Alloalcanivorax dieselolei B5: one gene and its partner. The protein of the gene in region 1 interacts with the protein of each later gene in a pairwise test. Links are inferred from orthologs where the notes say so. Each region holds a gene or a part of one and is shown on either strand. Other genes may lie near its edges.

Region 1 (10,866 bases):
CGGGTGACGCGGAACTGGTAGCAGCCGGTGGCTTTCATGCCTGGAAACAGATCGCTGACGTGGGCATGGATCATGGAGGAGAGAAAGATGAAATTGTCGTCGCCGTTTTCGCACACTTCGTCGGGCAGTCGGATCAGGCGCGGCAGTGAGCGCGGTGCGGGCACGATGGCCAGCCCCGTGGAGCGGCCGAACGCGTCCTTTCCGTCCAGCGGCACGATGAAGTTGAGACTCTTGTTGACCAGTCGCGGGAACGGGTGGGCCGGGTCCAGGGCGATGGGCGTGAGCACCGGGTAGACCTGGTCACGGAAGTATTTCTTGACCCATTCGGCCTGGGCGGCGTTCCAGTCTTCACGACGCAGGAAATGCACGCCCTCTTCCGCCAACGCCGGCAAAATGATGCCCTGGAGAATATGATACTGGCGCTGCACTGCTTCGTGGGTAATGCGCGAGATGTCCGCCAGCACTTCCTGGGGCAGCATGCCGTCCGGTCCCGGCGTGCCGGTGCCGGTCTCCATCTGATTGCGCAGCCCCGCCACCCGGATCTCGAAGAACTCATCCATGTTGGAGGAGAAGATCAGCAGGAAGTTGAGACGCTCCATCAGAGGGTGACGCTCATCCATGGCCTGCTCCAGCACCCGCAGGTTGAACTGCAGCAGGCTCAGTTCGCGGTTGATGTAGTGCTCGGGGCTGTTCAAGTCCATGGACGGCTGATTGGTGTTGGCGTTCATGATGTCATCCTGGCCCGGGGGAGGCGCTCATTAGATGACATTAACGTGACAAGAGAATGACAGGAAGAGGGGATGGAGCAGTTAACAGTTGATAGTTAACAGTGAACAGCGGAAAACGTCGCGCTCCGTGGACCAGTGCTGTCCCACACAGTTGAGTCTGTGCCAAATTTGGCCGCTGTTTCACCCTCTCCCTGTCCCTCTCCCCTCAAGGGAGAGGGGACCGAATAGACAGGTTTGGTTTGCTCCCCTCTCCCTTGAGGGGAGAGGGGCCGGGGGAGAGGGTGAGACGTCCTTAGCGGCGCTGTCCCTGATTCATGACGTCAAGACCACGTTGCATCGGAAAGTACGGCAAAGCCAGATCTTCCCAATTTGATGAATAAAACTGCGGGACAGTAGTGGTCCATGGACCGCGATCAGGGCGGCGGCCTGCTCAGGAGGGCTGGTTCTGCAGCCGTTGCGCCGCGCGTTTGGCGAAATAGGTGAGGATGCCGCTGGCGCCGGCCCGCTTGAACGCCAGCAGGGACTCCATCATGACCTTGTCTTCATCCAGCCAGCCGTTCTGGAACGCGGCCATGTGCATGGCGTATTCGCCGCTGACTTGGTAGGCGAACACCGGCACTTTGAACTCGTCCTTGACTCGCCGGATCACATCCAGATAGGGCATGCCCGGCTTCACCATCACCACGTCGGCGCCCTCGGCCAGATCCAGGGCGATTTCGTGCAACGCCTCGTCGGAGTTGCCCGGGTCCATCTGATAAGTGTTCTTGTCCGCCTTGCCCAGATTGCCGGCGGAGCCCACCGCGTCGCGGAATGGGCCGTAGTAGGCGGAAGCGTACTTGGCGGAGTAAGCCATGATGCGAGTGAGGATGTGGTGGTTGTCTTCCAGGGCCTGGCGGATCTCGCCGATACGGCCGTCCATCATGTCCGACGGCGCGACGAAATCGGCGCCGGCCTCGGCATGGGACAGAGCCTGGCGCACCAGCGCCTGCACCGTTTCCTCGTTGAGCACGTAGCCGTCTTCGTCGAGGATGCCGTCCTGGCCGTGAATGGTGAACGGGTCCAGGGCCACGTCGGTGATCACCGCCATTGCCGGCACCGCCGCCTTGATCGCCCGGGTACAGCGCTGCACCAGACCGTCCGGGTTCCAGGCTTCCGCCGCGTCCAGGCTTTTGGCCTCCGCCGGAGTGGACGGGAACAGGGCCATGGCCGGGACGCCCAGGGCGGCCAGTTCCTCCGCCTCACGGCACAACAGATCGATGCTCATGCGTTCCACGCCGGGCATGGAAGCCACCGTTTCGGTACGGTTCTCGCCTTCGATGATGAACACCGGGTAGATCAGGTCGCTGGGCGTGAGCACGGACTCGCGCATCATGCGGCGGGAAAAATCGTCTTTGCGCATGCGACGCATGCGGGTATGCGGCCAGGGGGCACGGGGAAAGGACATAGAGCACTACCTCGATCAAAGAGCCTCGATAAAGGGACTCGGTAAGCGGTCTCGGTAACGGATCAACGCCGGGCCCCGGGGTCGCCGCTGGCCGTGGCGTGACAATCGAGAGATGATAGCGCGGTGCGCGCGTGGGCAGTGTAGCAGCGCCGGCAAAAGGGCACCAATGCCGGCGGACTGGATCGGTAAACAGGTTCTGAGGAAAGTTATGGGACGTTGGCGACCCCAAGGCAAACCGGGTTCAAAATACATCACGCCCGAGGGCTATCAAGCCATGAACCGGGAATTGCAGACCCTGTGGAAAGAGACCCGCCCCCAGGTGACGCAGGCGGTACAGGAGGCCGCCGCCCAGGGGGATCGTTCGGAGAATGCCGAGTATATCTACGGCAAGAAGCAGCTGCGCGAAATCGATCGCCGGATTCGCTTTCTCAGCAAACGCCTGGACGGCATGGTGGTGGTGGACCGTCCGCCGGAGGATACCGGCAAGGTCTTCTTTGGCGCCTGGGTGGAAGTGGAAGACGAGGACGGCGCGACTCACCGGTACCGCCTGGTCGGGCCGGATGAGGCCGACGGCGGACGCGGTTACATCAGCGTCGATGCGCCCCTGGCCCGCGCCTTGCTTGGCAAACGGGAGGACGACGAAGCCTGGGTGAGAACCCCCGCCGGGGAACGTTGTCTCTACGTCAACAAAATCTGGTATCAGTTTCCGGAAGCAGCCCCATGAAAGCGGACCGAGGTTTTTGGTTTTTCGTGCGCAAATCGCTGATCGGCGGTGTCATCATTCTGCTGCCGATCTCGATCATCGCGTTCTTCTTCAAGTGGCTTTACGATGCGGTCACCAGCCTGATCGCGCCGTTCACCCGATTCGTGGTGCATACCTTCGGGTTGCCGAAGTTCGCCGCCGACTGGGTGGTGGTGGCGGTGCTGGTGGTGTTCTGTTTTCTGGTGGGCACCCTGGTGGCGACCCGCCTGGGAAGCTGGTTGTGGCAGCGCTTCGAGGCGCGCACCATGACCCGGTTGCCGGGCTACCGGCTGGTCAAGGAAATCATTCTTCAGGTTTTCGGCAAGGATGAGGACAGTCCTTTTCATCGGGGTGAAGTGGCCCAGATATGGCTGTACGGACGTCAGGCGGACGTCTCGGTGATGGGTTTGATAACCTCGCACCATGATAATGGCCGGGTGACCGTGTTCGTGCCCACCGGGCCCAATCCCACCACCGGTTTCATATACCATGTGCACGAAGATCTGGTGACCCGGCACCCGCAAGTGGGTGTCGAGCAGATGATGAAATCCGTGGTGGCCTGCGGCGCTGGCAGTGGTCAGTTGTTGCGGGGTGACAGTGACGGATCCGAAATACGAGGAGAGCATTCATGAAAGTAGCCGTATTACTGGCAGGCTGTGGCGTCTATGACGGCAGCGAAATCTATGAGACCACCATTACCTTGCTGGCCCTGGACCGGGCCGGTGTGACCTATCAGTGCATCGCGCCGGACATCGAGCAGGCGCATGTGATCAATCACCTCACCGGCGAGGTGGACGAGGGCGAGACCCGCAATGTGCTCAAGGAAGCGGCGCGGCTGGCGCGCGGTGAAGTGATCGAGCTGGGTCAGGCGAAAGCGGAAGACTATGACGCCCTGATCGTGCCCGGTGGGTTCGGTGTCGCCAAGAACCTGTGTGACTTCGCCTTCAAAGGGGCGGAGATGAGCATCCATCCGCCGGTGAAGGACTTCATCCAGGCCGTGCACAAGGCCGGCAAGCCCGTGGGCCTGATCTGCATTTCCCCGACCATGACCGGTCTGCTGTTCGGCGACGCCACCTGTACCATCGGCTCCAACACCGAAGTGGCCGCCGCCATCGAACAGATGGGCGGGCGCCATCAACCGTGTCCGGTGGACGACTTTGTCGTCGACGAGGAAAACCGTCTGGTGACCACGCCGGCCTACATGGAAGCCGGCAGCATCAAGGAAGCCGCCGCGGGTATCGAGAAGCTGGTGGACAAGATTCTGTCCATGGCGGGCTGATCGGAGGCGGACCGGTCGCGGCTCTTGAGCGGAGGGCCGCCCGGCCGTTTCCCACAGACCGGACTACGAAGCCGCTGTAGGAGCTTGCCCTGCAAGCGAAGGGTTTGACCCTAGAAGATTCGCTTGCAGGGCAAGCTCCTACAGCGGCCTTGTAGAAACCTTGGAATTCTTGTTCGCGAGGCCGGGTTACCCCGGAAAGTGGTCGTCGAATTCCTTCAGCACCGTCACCAGCGCCTCGGTGTCCTGAGGCAGATCCTTCAGTGCTTCCTCCGCCATCGGTGCCACGTCGCACTGCGCCGGCAGCGGGTACTCCCCTTCCAGCAGGGCCCGGAATCGGGCGATGAACACCCATTGCAGCCACTGGCTGAACACCATGGTATCGGCGAAAAACGGGGTAAGGCTCTCGAAGGCCTCGGGCGCGGGCGGCCGTGTTTCCCACAGATCCAGCCGTTGCAGTTCCCGTTGCAGTTGGTCGAGCAGGGTGGTGAGACGTTGCGTTTGATCAGTCATCGAACAGGGGCAGCAGGTCGGTGAGTTCGTGAAGGTTGTGGATGTAATGGCTCGGCTGATCCAGATCCGAAGGCCAGGACAGATCGATCAGATTGGCCCACACCGCATGGAAACCATGCTGACGTGCCGCGTCCACATCCTCCAGTGGATGGTCGCCCACATGCACCGCCTGGGTGGCGGTGACGCCGGCGCTGTGCAGGGCGGCGCGGAACATGTCCGCTTCCGGTTTGCGTTTGCCGATGCTTTCCGCTGAATGGTGGAAAGCAAACAGATCGCGAATGCCGATTCGCTCCAGGTCGGCGTTGCCGTTGCTGAGCGCGCCCAGGGTGTAGCTGTCCGCCAGGGTTTCCAGCACTTCCAGCGCGCCGGGGAAAAAACTGACTTTATTGCGCGCTTCGTGGAACACCAGAAAGGCATCCTGGGCGATGTGGCGGGCCTCGCGCTCAGCGAAGCCGGCCTCGATAAAGGCCTGGGCCATGGCGTCCCGGCGCAGCCGGGTCAGATTGTTGAGATAGTCCGGTTGCTCGCCGATCAGCCGGTCACGTACCGAGCGGATGCGCTCGGCGGTCAGCGCCGCGGACGCCTCCGGATGATGCTCGGTGATCCAGGCACCGCAGGTGCGTTCCGCCTGACGAATCACCTCGTCCACCGGCCAGAGGGTATTGTCCAGGTCGAAGGTGATCAGTTTCAGTCCAGTCATAGGAAATCGGCGAACAGCGGGTTGATCGGGGCAGCAGGCTATCCACTATCCCCGATCAATCCGCCGCGATCAATCGTCTTTCTTGCGCTGGGCACGCGGGTGGGCGCCGTCGTAGATCCGTGCCAGATGCTGGAAATCCAGGTGGGTATAGACCTGGGTGGTGCTGAGATTGGCGTGGCCGAGCAGCTCCTGCACCGCGCGCAGATCGCCGGAGGACTCCAGCAGATGGGTGGCGTAGGAATGGCGCAGCTTATGCGGGTGCAGATGCTCGCCAAGGCCCCGCTTAACCGCGGCCTGACGCAGCCGCTGCTGCACCGTGGCCGGTGACACCCGCCGCCCGCGCTGGCTGACGAACAGGGCTCGCTGGTCCGGGGATGTGAACTGGCCCCGCACCGACAGCCAGCGGCGCAGGGCGGCCAGGGCCGGCTTGCCCACGGGCAGCAGGCGGGTTTTGTTGCCCTTGCCGGTGACCCGCACCTGGCCGGCGTTGATATCGACGCTGTCCAGATCCAGGCTGATCAATTCCGCCAGCCGCAGGCCGCCGCCATAGAGCAGTTCCATCATGGCCTGGTCGCGCCGGTCCAGAGGCGTGCCGCTGGCCCCTTCGCTATCGAGCAAATGGCGGGTCTGGTCGGCGTCCAGGGCCTTGGGCAGCCGTTTACCGCTTTTCGGAGCACGGATATCCAGGGCTGGATTGTCGCTGACCCGGCCTTCCCGGATCAGGAAGTGAAAAAAGGTGCGCAACGTGGACAGCAGGCGTTGCAGGCTTCGTCCGCCGAGACCCTGCCGGTGCAGCCGTGCCACCAGGGCACGCAGATCGTGCACCGTGACGCGGCGCCAGTGGAGGCTGTCCAGGGCCTGTCGGGCGCGCTCAAGGTCACGGCGGTAATGTTTGACGGTGTTGGCGGAAAGCCGCCGCTCGCTGTCCAGATGACGGATAAAATCCGCCACCCAATCAGCGTCGCTGGCGGCGGTCACCGGGTCAGGCCCGTTGCGCCTGGCGGGCGGTACTGGAACGGCCCACTTCGCTGAGACGGCGTGCCAGAATGTCGCCCAGGTGGTTGATGAACAGGGTGTCCATGCCGCTGCGGAAGTGCATGGCGTCGCGGCTGCCGATGGCCAGCAGACCGACCGGGCCATGGAAATCCAGCGGGATCAGGGCGGCGGATTGCACCTGCTCGCCCTGGTCCTGGAACAGTGCTTTCAGCTCTTCCTGGCGGAACACGCCGCACACCGACTTGCCCGGACGTAGCATCGGCGCCAGGCCGGAGGGCAGCGCTTCATCGTCGATCAGCCGTACCTGCTTGCGCAATTCGCCGAGAATCGGGATCTCGCGGTCGTGCAGCAGCAAAGCCACGGCGTCGCAATGGAAGTCGTCTTCCAGGGTACGCACCAGGCCCCGGAACAGCTTGTCGGGGGTGCGTGCTTCCAGCAGGGCCAGGGTCAGGCTTCGCGTCAGTTCGAACAGACGGTCATTTTCCCGTGCCACATCAAGCAGGCCGTTCAGGCGTTCGCGTAACTCCTGATTGCGTTCGCGCAGGATCGCCGCCTGGCGTTCCAGCAAAGAAACCGCCTGGCCGCGGGCGTCCGGCAGCCGCAGCAGCTCCAGCAGCTCCGGCCGTTGCTGGAAATAGTCCGGGTGCTGGCGCAGGAAAGCGGCGACCTGGTCGGCGCTGGTGGGCTTTTGCTCGCTCATGAAATCATCCCCGTGGGTTGGCTCAACGGGCTTTGCTCGGCTGCGGAATGTCGATGGCGCCATCATAGACACGGCTTGCCGGCCCTGTCATCAATACGCCGCTGTGGCCGTCCTGGCTGCTGTAAGGATAGTGGACCTGCAGGGTGCCGCCGAGCAGGTGCACGGTGACGGTATCGTCGAGCAGGCCGAGGCGCTGGCCGCACAAAACCGCGGCGCAGGCACCGGAGCCGCAGGCCAGGGTTTCACCGGCGCCGCGCTCATAGACCCGCAGCCGGATCTCGTTACGGCCGATCACCTGCATGAACCCCACGTTGACCCGCTCGGGAAACTGTTCGTGGCTTTCCAGTAACGGCCCGACGGTGTCCACCGGGGCGTTGTCCACGTTTTCCACCAACAGCACACAATGGGGATTGCCCAGTCCCACGGCGGAGACTTCATAGCCGTTGTTGCCGGCCACCAGAAAATAGCGGTCCGCTTCCGCCTTGGCGGTGAAGGGAATGGCTTCGGGAGCCCAGCGTGGCGCGCCCATATCCACGGTCACCAGGCCGTCGTCGGTGACCCGTAACGTCATTTCACCGGCGGCGGTCTCCACGCGGATCTCGTGTTTGTCGGTGAGTTCCTCGTCACGGACGAAGCGGGCGAAGCAGCGGGCGCCGTTGCCGCACTGGTTCACTTCGGAACCATCGCTGTTGAAAATGCGGTAGCGAAAATCCACGCCTTCTTTGCGGGCCGGTTGCACCACCAGCATCTGATCGAAGCCGATGCCGAAATGCCGGTCGCCCAGGCGCCGTAATTCTTCCGCCGGTAATGGCGGGCCGTTTTCAGGCAACGGCTGGCGCACGCCGTCCACGACCACGAAATCGTTGCCCAGCCCGTGCATTTTGGTGAATTTCAGTCGCATGCGACGCATCCGCACAGATAACGAAAACCACCATTGTACGGGGATTTGCCGGGGAGCAGTAGGGCGGGGATTATTCCAGCAGGGCGGCGCAAATCTTCAGCGCGGTTTCCGTCACCGCGTCCACCGGCTGGGCGTAACCGGTGGCCATCCAATACAGCGCGATATGGATGAAGCCGCCCTGGATGCCGGCCTGGAGCATGGGGTCGAACTGCTGACCGGGCCGGGCCAGGGCCTGGGTCATGTTCTGGATGCCGGCCCGCAGGGCATCGTTGATGGCCCGGTCCACCGCCGGGCTGATGCCGCGAATATCGATCAGCAACAGCCGGGCCACATTTGGTTTGTCCTTCAGCTCCTGGAAATAGGAGTGCAGCATGGCGCGGCTGCGAGCCTGCGGATCGTCCCCCGCGGCCTCGGCGGCGGCCATGTTGTGCTCACGCAGGCGTCGGGTGGCCTGCTCATAACAGGCGATCAGAAGTTCATCACTGTGGCCGAAGGACTCATAGAAATAGCGCTGGGTCAGGCCGGCGGCGTCGCACACCTGTTTGACACTGGAATGCCGGTAGCCGTTGTGGCCGTAGACCTCGGTCGCGGCATCGATCAACTGCTGGCGGCGCTGCGCGCGCCGTTCCCGCGCGGCGGTGCCCCGGTACGGTCGCTTGCCTGTGGTTTCTGTAGCCATGAGGATTCTGAAAAGCGGCGTTGTCAAGTTATAAGTGACAATATAAATTGTCATCTATGCTCACCAGCGAAGGCCCGAGGCCGTTTCATCGCAAGTGCGGAAGTCCGTATTGGTGCGAGGCACAGAGGATATCAGCATGAATAAACAACAAGAACAATTTCAACCCGCCCCCCTGGATGTCCTGATCATCGGCGCGGGCCTGTCCGGCATTGGCGCGGCCCGGGCCCTGACCGACAAGTGTCCGGACAAGCGCTATATCGAGGAAATCGCCGAAGAGTCCGGAGCCATTCACAACATTCGCTTCTGCCATCAGGTGATGTCGGCCAGCTGGTCCAGTGACGAAGGGTTGTGGACGGTGCGGGTCAAGGCCACCGACCGGACCGGCCAGACGCGGGAGGAGCGCATCCGGACCCGCTTCATCGCCTCCTGCTCGGGCTACTACAGCTACGACGAGGGCTACCGGCCGGAATTTCCCGGCGAATCGGACTTTACCGGACAAATCATTCATCCGCAGTTCTGGCCGGAACAACTGGACTACCAGGGCAAGCGGATTGTCGTTATCGGCAGCGGCGCCACCGCCGTCACCCTGGTGCCGGCGCTGGCCGAACAGGGCGCGCGGGTCACCATGCTGCAGCGCTCCCACAGCTATATCTTCGCGCGCCCCCTGGTGGACCGGCTTGCCCACGCCATGCAGCGCTGGTTGCCCCTGCCGCTGGCCTATCGCCTGACCCGCTGGAAGAACGTGCTGCTCGGCCAGCGCTTCTTTCGCAATGCCCGCACCCGGCCCGGTCCCACCCGGGAATACCTGCTGCATCTGGCACAGCGTCAGGTCGGCTCGGAGGTGGACATGAAACACTTCACACCCGACTACCGCCCCTGGGATCAGCGTGTTTGCGCGGTGCCGGACGGCGACCTGTTCCATATGCTGCGCTCCCGGCGGGTGGATATCGTCACCGATACCATCGACCGCTTCACGCCGGGCGGCATCCGCCTTGCTTCCGGCCAGGAGCTGGAGGCGGACATCATCGTCACCGCCACCGGGCTGAAGTTGAACGCCCTGGGCGATGTGCGACTGGAAGTGGACGGCAAGACGATGGCGGTGGCCGACTGCATGGCTTACAAAGGCATGATGCTCAGCGATGTGCCGAACCTGATGCTCACCTTTGGTTATACCAACGCGTCCTGGACGTTGAAGGCCGAACTGACCTGCAACTACATGACCCGCCTGTTGCGTTACATGGACAGGAAGGGCGCACGGATAGCGGTGGCGCGGCGCGATCCGGCCGTCAAGGCGCTGCCGTTCCTCGATTTCAGTTCCGGCTATGTCCAGCGTGGCGTGGATGTCATGCCGCAACAAGGCGATCGCGAATGCTGGCGCGTGCATCAGAATTACCTGAAAGACAAATACATGATCCAGTACGGCAGACTGGATGACGGCGTGCTGCAGTTCCAATAACCGCACTGTTTCAATAACTTTATGGAAGAAAAGCGAAGGAAACGGCTATGGGGTATGTGCTGAGCGGCCTGTTGATCGTGGTGATCCTGATCGCGGCGGGACTTTTCGTTTTCACCTGGATGACGGTGCGCAAAGTGCAGTTCGGCTTGCCGCCGGAGGGCCGTTTCGTCACGGTCATGGGCAACCGTATCCACTACATCGAGCAAGGCAGCGGGCCGGAAACCCTGTTGCTGATTCATGGGCTGAGCGGGGTTTCCCAGCACTTCTCCTACAAAGTGCTCGGCGAACTGGCCAAGGATTACCGGGTGGTGGCCATTGATCGCCCCGGCAGCGGCTATTCGGAACGCGCGGCGCGTTCCTCCGCCTCCCTGGCGGTCCAGGCCGATGTGGTGGCCGGCGTCATCGACGCCTTGCAACTGGGTAAGCCGATGTTGGTGGGGCACTCGCTGGGCGGGGCGCTGTCGCTGGCCACCGCGTTGCGGTATCCGGATAAAGTGCGGGGGTTGACGCTGATCGCGCCGCTGACTCACATGCCTTCCGCCGGTCCCTCCAAGGCGTTCGCGGCGCTGGGCATACGCCAGTCCTGGTTGCGCCTGTTGGTGGCCTGGACGCTGATGGTGCCGATGACCATGCGCTACCGGGAAAAGGTGCTGGATATCGTGTTCGGACCGGAGCCAGTGCCGGCGGACTATGCGATCCGGGGTGGCGGCGCGCTCGGGCTGAGACCCAGT
Region 2 (10,749 bases), 300 kb from region 1 along the record:
GGACCCGGCCCTTGACCCCCTGGCCGTACTCCGCCAGATCGCCGAGCAGACGCTCGCTTTGCTGCAGGATGCGCAGGGCGTTGCGCAGCATGGCCTGGCCGGCGGGGGTGAGTGTCACCCCCTGGCTGGCCCGGTTAAGCAGACGGGTACCGATGGCATCTTCCAGATTCTTGATGCGCATGCTCGCTGCCGCCAGTGACAGGCAGGAGCGCTCGGCGCCACGGGTCAGGCTGTTGGCTTCGGCGATATTGATGAACAGGCGCAGGTCCACCAGATCGAAGAACAGCCGCTGCGTGGAGTTGGCCATCTCAGCTCAGCAACTGGCCGCCGTCCACCGCCAGCGTCTGGCCGGTGATCCAGCGCGCCTGGGGGGAAGCCAGGAACAGCACCGGCTCGGCGATGTCGTCCGGTGCGCCAAAGCGGCCGAACGGGATGCCGGCCAGGATATTCTGATACAGCGTCGGGTTATCGCGGCGGGCGTCGTCCCAGACACCGCCGGGAAATTCCACCGATCCCGGTGCCACCGCGTTGACGCGGATACCGTCGCCGGCCAGCCGCAACGCCAGACTGCTGGTGTAGTGGCTCACCGCCGCCTTTACCGCGGCGTAGGGGGCGGTGCGAACGGAAGGATGGAATTGGGCGATGGAGGTCAGGTTGATGATCGCCGCCCGAGAGGATTCCCGCAGATACGGCAGGCTGGCGTGACAGGCGCGGACCGTGCCCATCAGGTCCACGTTCATGCTCATCCCCCAGCCGCTCTCGTCGTCGCCGCGCCCGAAGGCCGAAGCGCAGTTGACCAGCACGTCGAGCCCGCCAAGGGCTTGTGCCGCGTCACGGATATAGCCGTCGATAGCGGTTTTGTCGCCGAGGTCGCAGGAGGCCACGTGCAGCTCCCAACCCTTGGCGGCGGCGTCCTGGCGCAAGGCGTCCAGCGTCTGCGCGCCACGGGCGCAGACCGAGACCCGGGCGCCGGCCGCCGCGAACGCCAGGGCTATGGCGCGGCCGATGCCACGGCTGCCACCGGCCACCACCACGCGCGTGTCGTTGAAATCGAATCCCATGTTCCTCTCCCATTGATGCCGGCCAAACCGGGCCGAACAAGGGGTTACTGTACGCCGGGAGTCTTGAAATTTCTCCTATGGCCACCATCATGCCTCACCACGGAGTGTTCCGTTTCTGAATCTTTCTATCACTGACACAGGTAATTCAATTCCCAGGCAACAGGCGGATCGTGCCGCCGCGCTGGAACTGATCGCAAATCTCGGAGGTGATTTGATGTCAGCACCGACGCTATCACGTCAATCTTTACCGAGGTCTTTCCGGCCTGGAAACGACCCTTATCCCACCCGCCTCGCGCGGACTCCGGATCTTCCCTGGCTGCAGCGCCGTGAGGCGGTGGTCAAGGGCGATGCCGGACAGGGCCCGCTGTCCGCGGACCAACTGGCGCGGTTTGAACGTCAGGGGTTTCTGTTCGAACCCGGCTTTCTCGATGCCGACGAGGTGGCGGCGTTGCGGCGGGAAATGTCATCGCTGATGAAGACGCCGTCATTTCGCGGGCGCCCATTCACCATCACGGAGCCGGACAGCCGCGAAATTCGTTCTCTGTTCGCGGTGCATTTTCTGTCCCGGCGTTTCCGCCAACTGGCGCAGGATCCGCGTCTGATCGGGCGGGCCCGCCAGATTCTGGGCGGCGAACCCTATGTGCATCAGTCCCGGATCAACTACAAGCCTGGCTTCAAGGGCAAGGGGTTCAACTGGCATTCGGACTTCGAGACCTGGCACGCGGAGGATGGCATGCCGGCCATGCACGCGGTCAGCGCCTCCATCGTGCTCACCGACAATCACACGTTCAACGGCCCTCTGATGCTGATCCCGGGGTCGCACAAAGTATTCGTGTCCTGTCTTGGTGAAACCCCGGAAAATCATCATGAACAGTCATTGAAACGTCAGCAGATTGGCGTTCCCGGTGAGGCGGTGCTGGCGGAGTTGATCCGGCGGCATGGTATCGAGGCGCCCACCGGTGCCGCCGGTGGTCTGCTGCTGTTTGATTGCAACACGCTGCACGGCTCCAACGCCAATATGTCGCCGGACCCGCGCAGTAATGTGTTTTTCGTCTATAACCGCCGCGATAACCGCTGCCAGGCGCCGTTCGCCGCGCGCCGCCGGCGTCCGGAGTTCCTGGCCCACGACCCGGACCGGGAGTGGGCGCCGGACCTGTGACGGGGAAGAACGACCGCGCTTATTCGTCCCGGTGCTTGAAGAACCGCTGGATGCTGGAGAAATCCAGGCCGCCATTACCGGCGTTGGCGTGCAGCCCGTAAAGGCTTTTCGCCAGCGCGCCCATGGGCGTGGCGGACTTGCTCGCCAGCGCGGCTTCCAACGCCAGCCCCAGGTCCTTGTTCATCAGGTTGACGCCGAAGCCGCCCTGATAGTCGTTGCTGGAAGGCACGCCCTCCATGACCCCGGGCCAGGGGTTGTAGACTTCCAGGGACCAGTTGCGGCCGGAGCTGGCGAACATGATGTCCGACAGGACCTTGGGATCGAGGCCGTGATCGACGCCCAGTTGCAGGGCTTCGGCGGTGCCGATCATGTGGACCGCCAGAAGCATGTTGTTGCAGATTTTCGCCACTTGCCCGGCACCGTTGTCGCCGGCGCGGAAAATCTTGCTGCCCATGCACTCGAGCACCGCGCGGGCGCGCTCCACCGCATCCTCTGGACCGCCGCAGATGAACGTCAGGGTGCCGGCCTTGGCACCGCCGACGCCGCCGGATACCGGAGCGTCGATCATCACCCGGCCGCTGTCGGCGGCGGCGCCGGCCAGGTCGCGGGCGGTGGCGGCATCGATGGTGGAGCAGTCGATGATCAGACTGTCCTGGCCAATGGCACCGAGAATACCGTCGTCCCCCAGGTAGAGGCCCTTGGCGGCGGCGCCGGAGGGCAGCATGCTGATCACCACCTCGGCGTTCTCCACCGCCTGCTTCGGCGAGTCGGCGGCGCTGGCGCCGGCGTTCACCGCTTCCTGCAGCAGGGCGGGCACCAGATCAAAGGCGAGCACCTCGTGACCGGCCTTGACCAGATTGGCGGCCATCGGGCCGCCCATGTGTCCGACACCAAAAAACGCGATTCTCATAATTATTCCTCCAGCTGCTGAAGCCGGCGCGGTGCCCGTTTTACCGGTCCTTTCTATAAGTCCGCTAACGGGTCGGGTACGCCGGGAAGTTGATAAAATTCCGCCAGGTATGCCGGTGTGATGTCGGCAACCGAGCGGTGTTTGAAACGGGGTTGGCCGTCCTTGTCGATCAAAAGGGCGCGCACGCCCTCCTGGAAATCGCCGTGCAGCGCGCACTGCACCGCCACGCGCCATTCCATGCGGAACACATCGGCCAGCGTCATGTCGGCGCCACGGTGCCAGTTTTCCCATACCAGGGCGGCGGTTTGCGGGCAGCCTCTGGCGAGTGTGGCCGCGGCCTTGCTCAACCAGCGGTCGTCGCTGTCGAGGGTGGTGATGGCCTGTACCACCGTGGCCAGATCATCGCCTTGGCAGAGCCGGTCGATCTCGCCACGATGTTCGGTTACCGGGCTTTGCGGCAGGGCGTCGGCGGCCAGGCCGAAGCCGGCCAGCACATCGCTGACCTGGCTGTCGTGGCGCTGTGCGTCATTGTCCCAATTCAATTCGTTGAGTGCGCTCATCACCGCCGCCTTGCTCTCGTGGGCGATGGCCACGTCACCCAGCCCGATGGCGAGGCCGTCGCTGACGTTGATGTTGGCGCCGGTCAGTCCCAGGAACAGGCCGACCTTGCCGGGCATGCGGCTGAGGAAGTAGCTGCCGCCCACGTCCGGAAACAGACCGATGGTGATTTCCGGCATGGCGATGCGCGCGGTTTCGGTGAGCACTTTGTGCGAGGCGCCGGCCAGCAAGCCGAGCCCGCCGCCCATGATGATGCCATTGCCCCAGCAGATCAGCGGCTTGCCGAACGTATGCAGCCGATGATCCAACTGGTATTCGCGACCGAAGAACGCTTCCGCGTGCCGGTTCCGCTCGCCCTGCGGCGTGGCCACCATGCTTTCGTACAGGCGCACGATGTCGCCGCCGGCGCAGAATGCCTTGTCGCTGTTGGCGTCCAGCCAGACCGCCTGGATCGTGGCGTCGCCCTGCCAGGCGGACAGTTGCTCCTGCAGCAGATCGATCATTTCCAGGGACAGGGCGTTGAGGCTTTTCGGTGCGTTCAGGGTGGCGCGGCCGATACGGCCGTGACGGCCTTCCAGGACTTCGAATGTCACGGGGGCGGTGCTGTCGCTCACGGTGCTATCCATCAACAGGACTCTCCATCAATTGATTGCGTTGCGCGGCATTATCCCGGTCGCTCACAGGAACGCCAGGTCGCCCAGCACGCGACGGGCAATGATTACCCGCATGATTTCGTTGGTACCCTCCAGAATCTGATGCACGCGGGCATCGCGCAGGTACCGTTCCAGCGGGTATTCCTTGATATAGCCGTAGCCGCCATGCAACTGCAGAGCCTGGTTGCAAACGTCGAAACACAGGTCGGTGGCGAGCCGTTTGGCCATGGCGCAATACATGGACTTGTCGCTGTCGCCCTGGTCCAGCTTCCAGGCCGCCAGCCGCACCATTTGTTGTGCCGCGACCAGATGCGTGGCCATGTCGGCGAGGGTGAACTGGGTATTCTGGAACTGGCTCAGCGCCTGGCCGAACTGCTTGCGTTCCTGCACATAGGATTGGGCTTGATTGAGCGCGGCGGTGGCGGCACCCAGCGAGCAACTGGCGATGTTGATGCGGCCGCCGTCGAGACCGGCCATGGCGATCTTGAAGCCCTGGCCTTCCTCGCCGATGCGATAGCGCTCGGGAATGCGCGCGTCTTCCAGGATCACGGCCCGGGTGGGCTGGCTTTTCCAGCCCATCTTGTCTTCGTTGCGGCCGTAGCTGACGCCGGCGGTGTCCGCCGGAATGGCGAAGCAGGTAACACCACCAGCACCGCTGCCGCCGGTGCGTGCCATCAATACCAGCACGTCGGTGTCGCCGGCGCCGGAAATAAACGCCTTGGCGCCGTTGAGCACATAGTCGCCGCCGTCCCGTTTGGCACTGGTACTCAGGGCGGCGGCATCGGAACCGGCGTTGGGTTCGGTGAGGCAGTAGGAGGCCAGTTGTTCACCGCTCATCAGCCCCGCGGCCCACTGGTCGCGAAGCGTGTCGGAACCGAAGTTCGACAGCATCCAGGTGGCCATGTTGTGGATGGTGATGAAAGCCGTGGTGGAGGTACAGCCGGCCGCCATTTGCTCGAAGATCAAGGCGGCATCAAGCCGGCTCAGTCCCATGCCGCCGTGGTCGGGATCGCAATACAGCGCGCAGAAGCCGAGCTCTCCGGCCCGCTTGATGGTGTCCTTGGGAAAGGTGCTGTGTTCATCCCATTCGGCGGCGAAGGGCGCCAGTTCTTTTTCAGCGAACTGACGGGCGGTATCGCGGAACGCCTGTTGTTCTTCGTTGAGGGAGAAATCCACGGTATCGATCTCCGCTGTTCGCGGGCGGGCCCGCTCTCTTATGGCGATGCCAATGAGGGAGCGGGCTCGCCGGCAAGGTTATTTCAGATGGATGGTCATGTTCGGGCCGCTGTGGGTGGCGTCGGCGATATCATCGTCAAACCAGCGGCTGGTGACGGTCTTGGTCTCGGTGTAGAACCGCACCGCCTGCTTGCCGTAGGCGTGCTGGTCGCCGTAGAAGGACCCTTTCCAACCGGTGAAGCTGAAGAACGGCAGTGGCACCGGAATCGGAATGTTGATGCCGACCTGACCGACTTCCACTTCATGCTGATATTTACGGGCAGCGGCGCCGCTGGCGGTGAAGATGGAGGTGCCGTTGCCGTAGGGGCTGTTGTTAACCAGCTCGATGGCTTCTTCCAGCGTATCCACGCACACGCAGCACAGCACCGGGCCAAAAATTTCTTCGTTATAGATGCTCATTTCCGGCTTCACGTCGGTGAACAGCGTGGGGCCGACCCAGTTGCCGTCCGGCAGGCCGTCCACAGTGCAGCCGGAGCCGTCCAGCAGGCAGGTGGCGCCTTCTTCCTTGCCCTGTTTGATCAGGGTGAGGATGCGTTCCCTGGCCTTCGGACTGATCTGCGGGCCGTAGGCGGCACCGGCGTCGTCCCAGGCACCCGGACGCACCTTGGCGAACTCTTCCTTGATGTCGTCGATCCACTGTTTGGAATCACCGACGAACACCGCCACGCTGATCGCCATGCAGCGCTGACCGGCGGCGCCGCAGGAGGAGCCCACCAGATTGCCGACCACCTGGCTCTTTTGCGCGTCCGGCATGATCACCATGTGGTTCTTGGCGCCGGCGAAACACTGGGCGCGCTTGAGATGCTCGGTGGCGGTACGATAAACATGCTGGCCCACCGGCACGGAACCGACGAAGGACACCGCCTTGATCTCCGGATGGGTGAGCAGGGTATCCACTTGCTGCTTGCCGCCGTGCACCACCTGCAGCACGTTCTTCGGCGCGCCGGCTTCCAGGAACAGTTCCGCCAGCAGGTTGGGGGTCATCGGGTCCTGCTCGGAAGGCTTGAGCACGAAGGTGTTGCCGCTGGCAATCGCCATCGGGAACATCCACAGCGGGATCATCGCCGGGAAGTTGAACGGGGTGATGCCGGCGCACACGCCCAGCGGCTGGATCCAGGAATGGGTGTCGATGCTGCGGGCCACGTTCTCCACCGTTTCGCCCATCATCAGGGACGGGATATTGGCGGCCTGTTCGACCACTTCGATACCGCGCCAGACGTCGCCCTTGGCGTCCTCGAAGGTTTTACCGGTCTCCTTCGCCAGCACCTTGGCGATATCGTCGTGGCGTTCTTTCAGCAGGGCCTGATAGCGCATCATCAAACGGGCCCGTTCGGTGACCGGTACTTCACGCCATTCCTCGAAGGCGGCCTTGGCGGCGGCGATGGCCTGTTCCATTTCCTCGCCGGTGGCCGCCGGGGCCTCGCACAGCACTTCCTGGGTGGCCGGGTTGGTGACGGGAATCCAGGTATCGGTGGCGCTTTGTGCGAACTCACCGTTGATCAGTTGAGGCAGTCGGGTGGACATAACGCTCTCCAAATAATTATTAGGGGTATTAACGGGCCACGCGCGCCGAGCCCGGGCGCTCCTTCGGAGCGAGGTGGCACCATCATGCTGCTGCACGGGGTGGCGTTTCCAACAGTATGGCTACTGTGTATCACAGGGTGAGGGGCGGTAAGATAGCGGCAATTGACTATACCTGGATAAAATTGCGGTCATGAGTGACATTCTTACCCCACCAGTGGAAACCTCCCGCTGGCCATTGCCGAAGACCGGGCGGCGGGTGGTGATCCCCCATGCGCTGGTGACGGAGCTGGCGGAACACCCGCTGTGCCGGGACTGCATGCCTCATGGTGTCGGCTTCTATCCCGCCGCCGCCGGCCACCATATGGGGCGTGCCGAGCCGCGGGATCATCTGGTGATTTATTGCCTGGCGGGATCCGGCGTGGCGGAACTGGAGGGACGGCGCAAGCCGGTGCGGGCCGGGGATGTACTGTTGTTACGGGAAGGCCAGCGTCACCGTTACCGGGCCAACCCTCAGGACCCCTGGACTATCTACTGGGTGCACCTGGGCGGCGCCGAGGTGGATACCTATTTCAACGAAATCCTCAGTTCCCCGGACGGCTTCACCGCCACCGTCGGGCAGCACTCGCGGCTCACCGAGGATCTGGAGCTGTTGTTGACCACCGTGACGCGCTTCCGTCCCCATCACTTGATTTACGCCGCCAATCTGCTCAAGAGCCTGCTCTCTTTCATGGCGTTGATGCGCCGCCAGCGCCAGGCCCGCAATGTGGCGCTGGATGTGCCGCGGATCCAAGCTTGGTTGCAGGCGCATCTGCATCAACGCATCGAGCTGGAACAGCTGGTCAGCGCCACCAGTGAACTGTCGCTTTACCACTTCATTCGCGAATACAAACGACAGACCGGGCAGACGCCGATGCAGGCGTTCCAGCATTTGAAGATCACCCGCGCCTGCTATCTGCTCGACATCACCGATCTCAGCATCGCCCAGGTGGCCGACGATCTGGGCTATGACGACCCTTACTATTTTTCCCGTCAGTTCAAAAAAGTGATGGGGGTGGCGCCAAGGGACTACCGGCGCGAGAGGTCGGAGCGCTGACGGGACGGTTCTCCGCGTGCTGACGAATGGGGCCCGCGCCCAAAAATTCGCCTGCAGGGCAGGCTCCTACAGCCACTTTGTAGCAATAGTTGGGCTCAACCTGCCACGTCACTTCCGCCGCCACTGCAGAAACGCTTCCCCCGCCTGAGCCACCGCCTCGCGTAAAGCCTGCCGGCGCTTTTCGTCCTGATGACGAGTGCTTTGCTGCAAGGCTTTCTGCAGTGCGTGGCGCTGGCTGCGGGACAGGTTATCTAGCCAGTGACTGTCGGCATTGTCCAGGGTCAGCGGGTCGCGGCCGGCGTGATTGCGATCGGTGATCTGATACCAGTGTTGCAGGGCGCGGCCGAGCACCACATAGCCGAATTGCGGGTCGCGCAGCGGGCCGAAGCGCGCCTCGCGGCCGCCGGAGGACAGCGGGCCCAGATTCAGGCGATCCAGTTTGCTGGAATAGTAGAGGCTGCCGGCGGCGCCGAGCACGCCGCCGATCAGGGCGCCGGCGCCCAGCGTGTGGCCGGCGGTGAGGGCGTCCACGCCAGCGCCACCCAGAGCGCCAGCGCCGAAGCCGGCGGTGGCCAGATAGGCCCGGCTGACGCCCCAGGCACGGCGTTCCCGTTCGCTGAACAGGTCGTGCCCGGGTTCCCATTCCAGGTGCTGTTCCTGCCGTTGCAGATGGTGGTGCTGATAAAGCTGCTCCACTTCCCGCCGCAGTCGCTGCTCCCGTTTGCGTTGCCAGTCCTGCCAGCTTTGCCGCAGCCGGACCTCCAGGGCGGAGCGGCTGGCGTCTTCGCCGAGGCGGGCGCTTTCGGCATGGCCGAGCATGTCACTGAGAGCATCGGCGATCAGTGCCCAGGCTCGCTTCTGGCGATGCCGGCGTTGCTCCCGGAGATGTTCGACGGCTTGCTCCAGAGCGGTTTCCCATTGAGGAGCCAGCTGTCCGAAACTGCGCAACAGACTCAGATGGGCTTCGAACGGCGCGGTGACCGCGTTGAAGTCGCGGACGATGCGGAAGTACTGCCCCAGGGCGGTTTGCCACTGCTCGCCGTGGTCGTCCCCGCCGATGCGGTTGATCAACGCCAGGCTGGGCTGGCCGGTCCAGCGCAGAATTTCCATCTCCGCTTCGTGTTCCTGGTGATAGGGCACCGAACCGTCCACCACATAGATGATGCCGGCACCGTCGAGAATCGGCGTCAGCAGTTCGCACTCGTCGTGAAAACGCGGATCGTCGCGGTGCTGATTGACGAAGGCGCGTACCGTGTCGGGCCGATCCGAGGCGGAGTGGCTGTGCGCCTGCAACCAGGCCAGCACCCGGCGGGGGCGCTGGAACCCGGGGGTATCAATCAGTTCGTAGAGCAGATGGCCGTCCACGCTCAGCGGGTAGCGCTCGCTGTCACGGGTGGTGCCCGGCTCCAGGGCGATGGCCACGGCGTCGTTTTGTGAAAGCGTGGCGACGATGCTCGATTTGCCCTTGTTGGGATGCCCGACCACGGCGAAGCGGGGAGCGGGGGTCATGAGGGCACCTCCGGGGCGCGGCACAGGCGCAAATGGGCATGTTGCCGCCGGTCCACGAACCGGCGCCACTGGGCCAGAGTGTCGTCGGATAAAGCACCGCCCGGATCGGCGGCCAGGGGAACCAGGGCGATCACGGTGTCCTCGCCCCATTGTTGGCGGGCGTCGTCGAGAAAGTCCGCCAGCTCGCCGGTGGGCGGTTCCCAGCCCTGGGCCAGGATCAGTACCGGTTCGCGCCTCTGGCCGGCCTGTTCCAGCACCGCCCGATCATGCTCCAGGCTGGCGCTGCCGCCTGCTGCCAGCCGCAATGGGGCACGCTCCCCACCAGCGAGCGCACTGAACAGTCCGTCATCGGCGAGGCCTGCGCCAGCCCAGTGGATTACCGTGCCACTTTCCGGCAGCACGCCATCGGCCGCCTTGCCCTGATCCAGTTCCGGCGCCGGGGTGGCATTGCCGGCGCCGGTATCCACCCACGGCTGTTCAAAGCGTTGACGCAGGGCCGCCATACCGGGATGCCGGGCCAACAGCCGCTTTGCACGCCAACGTAACTGGGCACGGCTCAAGGCCAGGAACACCAGGCGGGGCAGCACCACATAGACCAGCCAGACCATGGCCAGGAATGCCCACCAGGCGCCGAGCCGGGCCGGATCGGCGGGCGTTTGATCGCTGATACGGAAGAACCGGGATTGCTCCACCAGTTCCAGCGACGGCACCGCCGGCGGCAGCCATTGCCGCCATGGCAAGGCCAGGGCGTGGGTGAGTTCGTGGTAGGCCGGGGCGGAGGTTTGCAAGGTGGTGCTCCAGCCGAACGCCAGATCACGCACCACCACCTGCACCAGCAGGGTCAGCAGCGCGGCGATCGCGAACGCGAGCCCGCCGCTGTGCGCGACCCGGGCCGCCAACGGTGGCTGCAGATCACGCAGGGCGGCAGGCGTGGCGCCGGCGCGATCCAGCAGCCGCCCCCAGGGGCGCCAGCCGATTCCCGCCTGCATCGTGGTCAGGATCGCCAGAGCCAGTTGCAGGGCGGCGAAGCCGAGCAGCAGGGTGAC

The links.
Region 2: the proteins of xerC (region 1) and B5T_RS21355 interact in binary tests that used the Escherichia coli proteins (3 or more experiments, as listed by UniProt). The link is inferred for Alloalcanivorax dieselolei B5 from one-to-one orthologs.

What each region holds. Positions count from the first base shown.
Region 1 is NC_018691.1:4,464,413-4,475,278, reverse strand. What follows is about bases 4,428-7,374. They hold xerC (tyrosine recombinase XerC), read right to left. Parts: upstream 6,382-7,374; coding sequence 5,473-6,381; downstream 4,428-5,472. Other genes in these bases: dapF (diaminopimelate epimerase), read right to left, coding at 7,122-7,374; B5T_RS20015 (DUF484 family protein), read right to left, coding at 6,386-7,099; B5T_RS20025 (HAD family hydrolase), read right to left, coding at 4,696-5,403; B5T_RS20030 (YqcC family protein), read right to left, coding at 4,428-4,703. Outside these bases: ppk1 (polyphosphate kinase 1), read right to left, coding at 1-728; hemB (porphobilinogen synthase), read right to left, coding at 1,159-2,172; transcription elongation factor GreB, read left to right, coding at 2,381-2,896; B5T_RS20040 (DUF502 domain-containing protein), read left to right, coding at 2,893-3,546; isoprenoid biosynthesis glyoxalase ElbB, read left to right, coding at 3,543-4,193; more of B5T_RS20030, read right to left, coding at 4,380-4,427; more of dapF, read right to left, coding at 7,375-8,000; B5T_RS20005 (TetR/AcrR family transcriptional regulator), read right to left, coding at 8,071-8,679; B5T_RS20000 (flavin-containing monooxygenase), read left to right, coding at 8,816-10,135; B5T_RS19995 (alpha/beta fold hydrolase), read left to right, coding at 10,183-10,866. UniProt on the Escherichia coli protein: Site-specific tyrosine recombinase, which acts by catalyzing the cutting and rejoining of the recombining DNA molecules.
Region 2 is NC_018691.1:4,765,260-4,776,008, reverse strand. The notes cover bases 6,413-9,242. They hold B5T_RS21355 (AraC family transcriptional regulator), read left to right. Parts: upstream 6,413-7,291; coding sequence 7,292-8,194; downstream 8,195-9,242. Other genes in these bases: B5T_RS21350 (GTPase/DUF3482 domain-containing protein), read right to left, coding at 8,303-9,242; B5T_RS21360 (CoA-acylating methylmalonate-semialdehyde dehydrogenase), read right to left, coding at 6,413-7,101. In the rest of the region: B5T_RS21390 (LysR substrate-binding domain-containing protein), read right to left, coding at 1-307; B5T_RS21385 (SDR family NAD(P)-dependent oxidoreductase), read right to left, coding at 309-1,061; thpD (ectoine hydroxylase), read left to right, coding at 1,276-2,220; mmsB (3-hydroxyisobutyrate dehydrogenase), read right to left, coding at 2,240-3,130; B5T_RS21370 (enoyl-CoA hydratase/isomerase family protein), read right to left, coding at 3,184-4,314; B5T_RS21365 (acyl-CoA dehydrogenase family protein), read right to left, coding at 4,366-5,517; more of B5T_RS21360, read right to left, coding at 5,596-6,412; more of B5T_RS21350, read right to left, coding at 9,243-9,703; B5T_RS21345 (DUF2868 domain-containing protein), read right to left, coding at 9,700-10,749. UniProt on the Escherichia coli protein: Transcription factor that regulates the expression of several genes involved in the transport and metabolism of L-arabinose. Functions both as a positive and a negative regulator.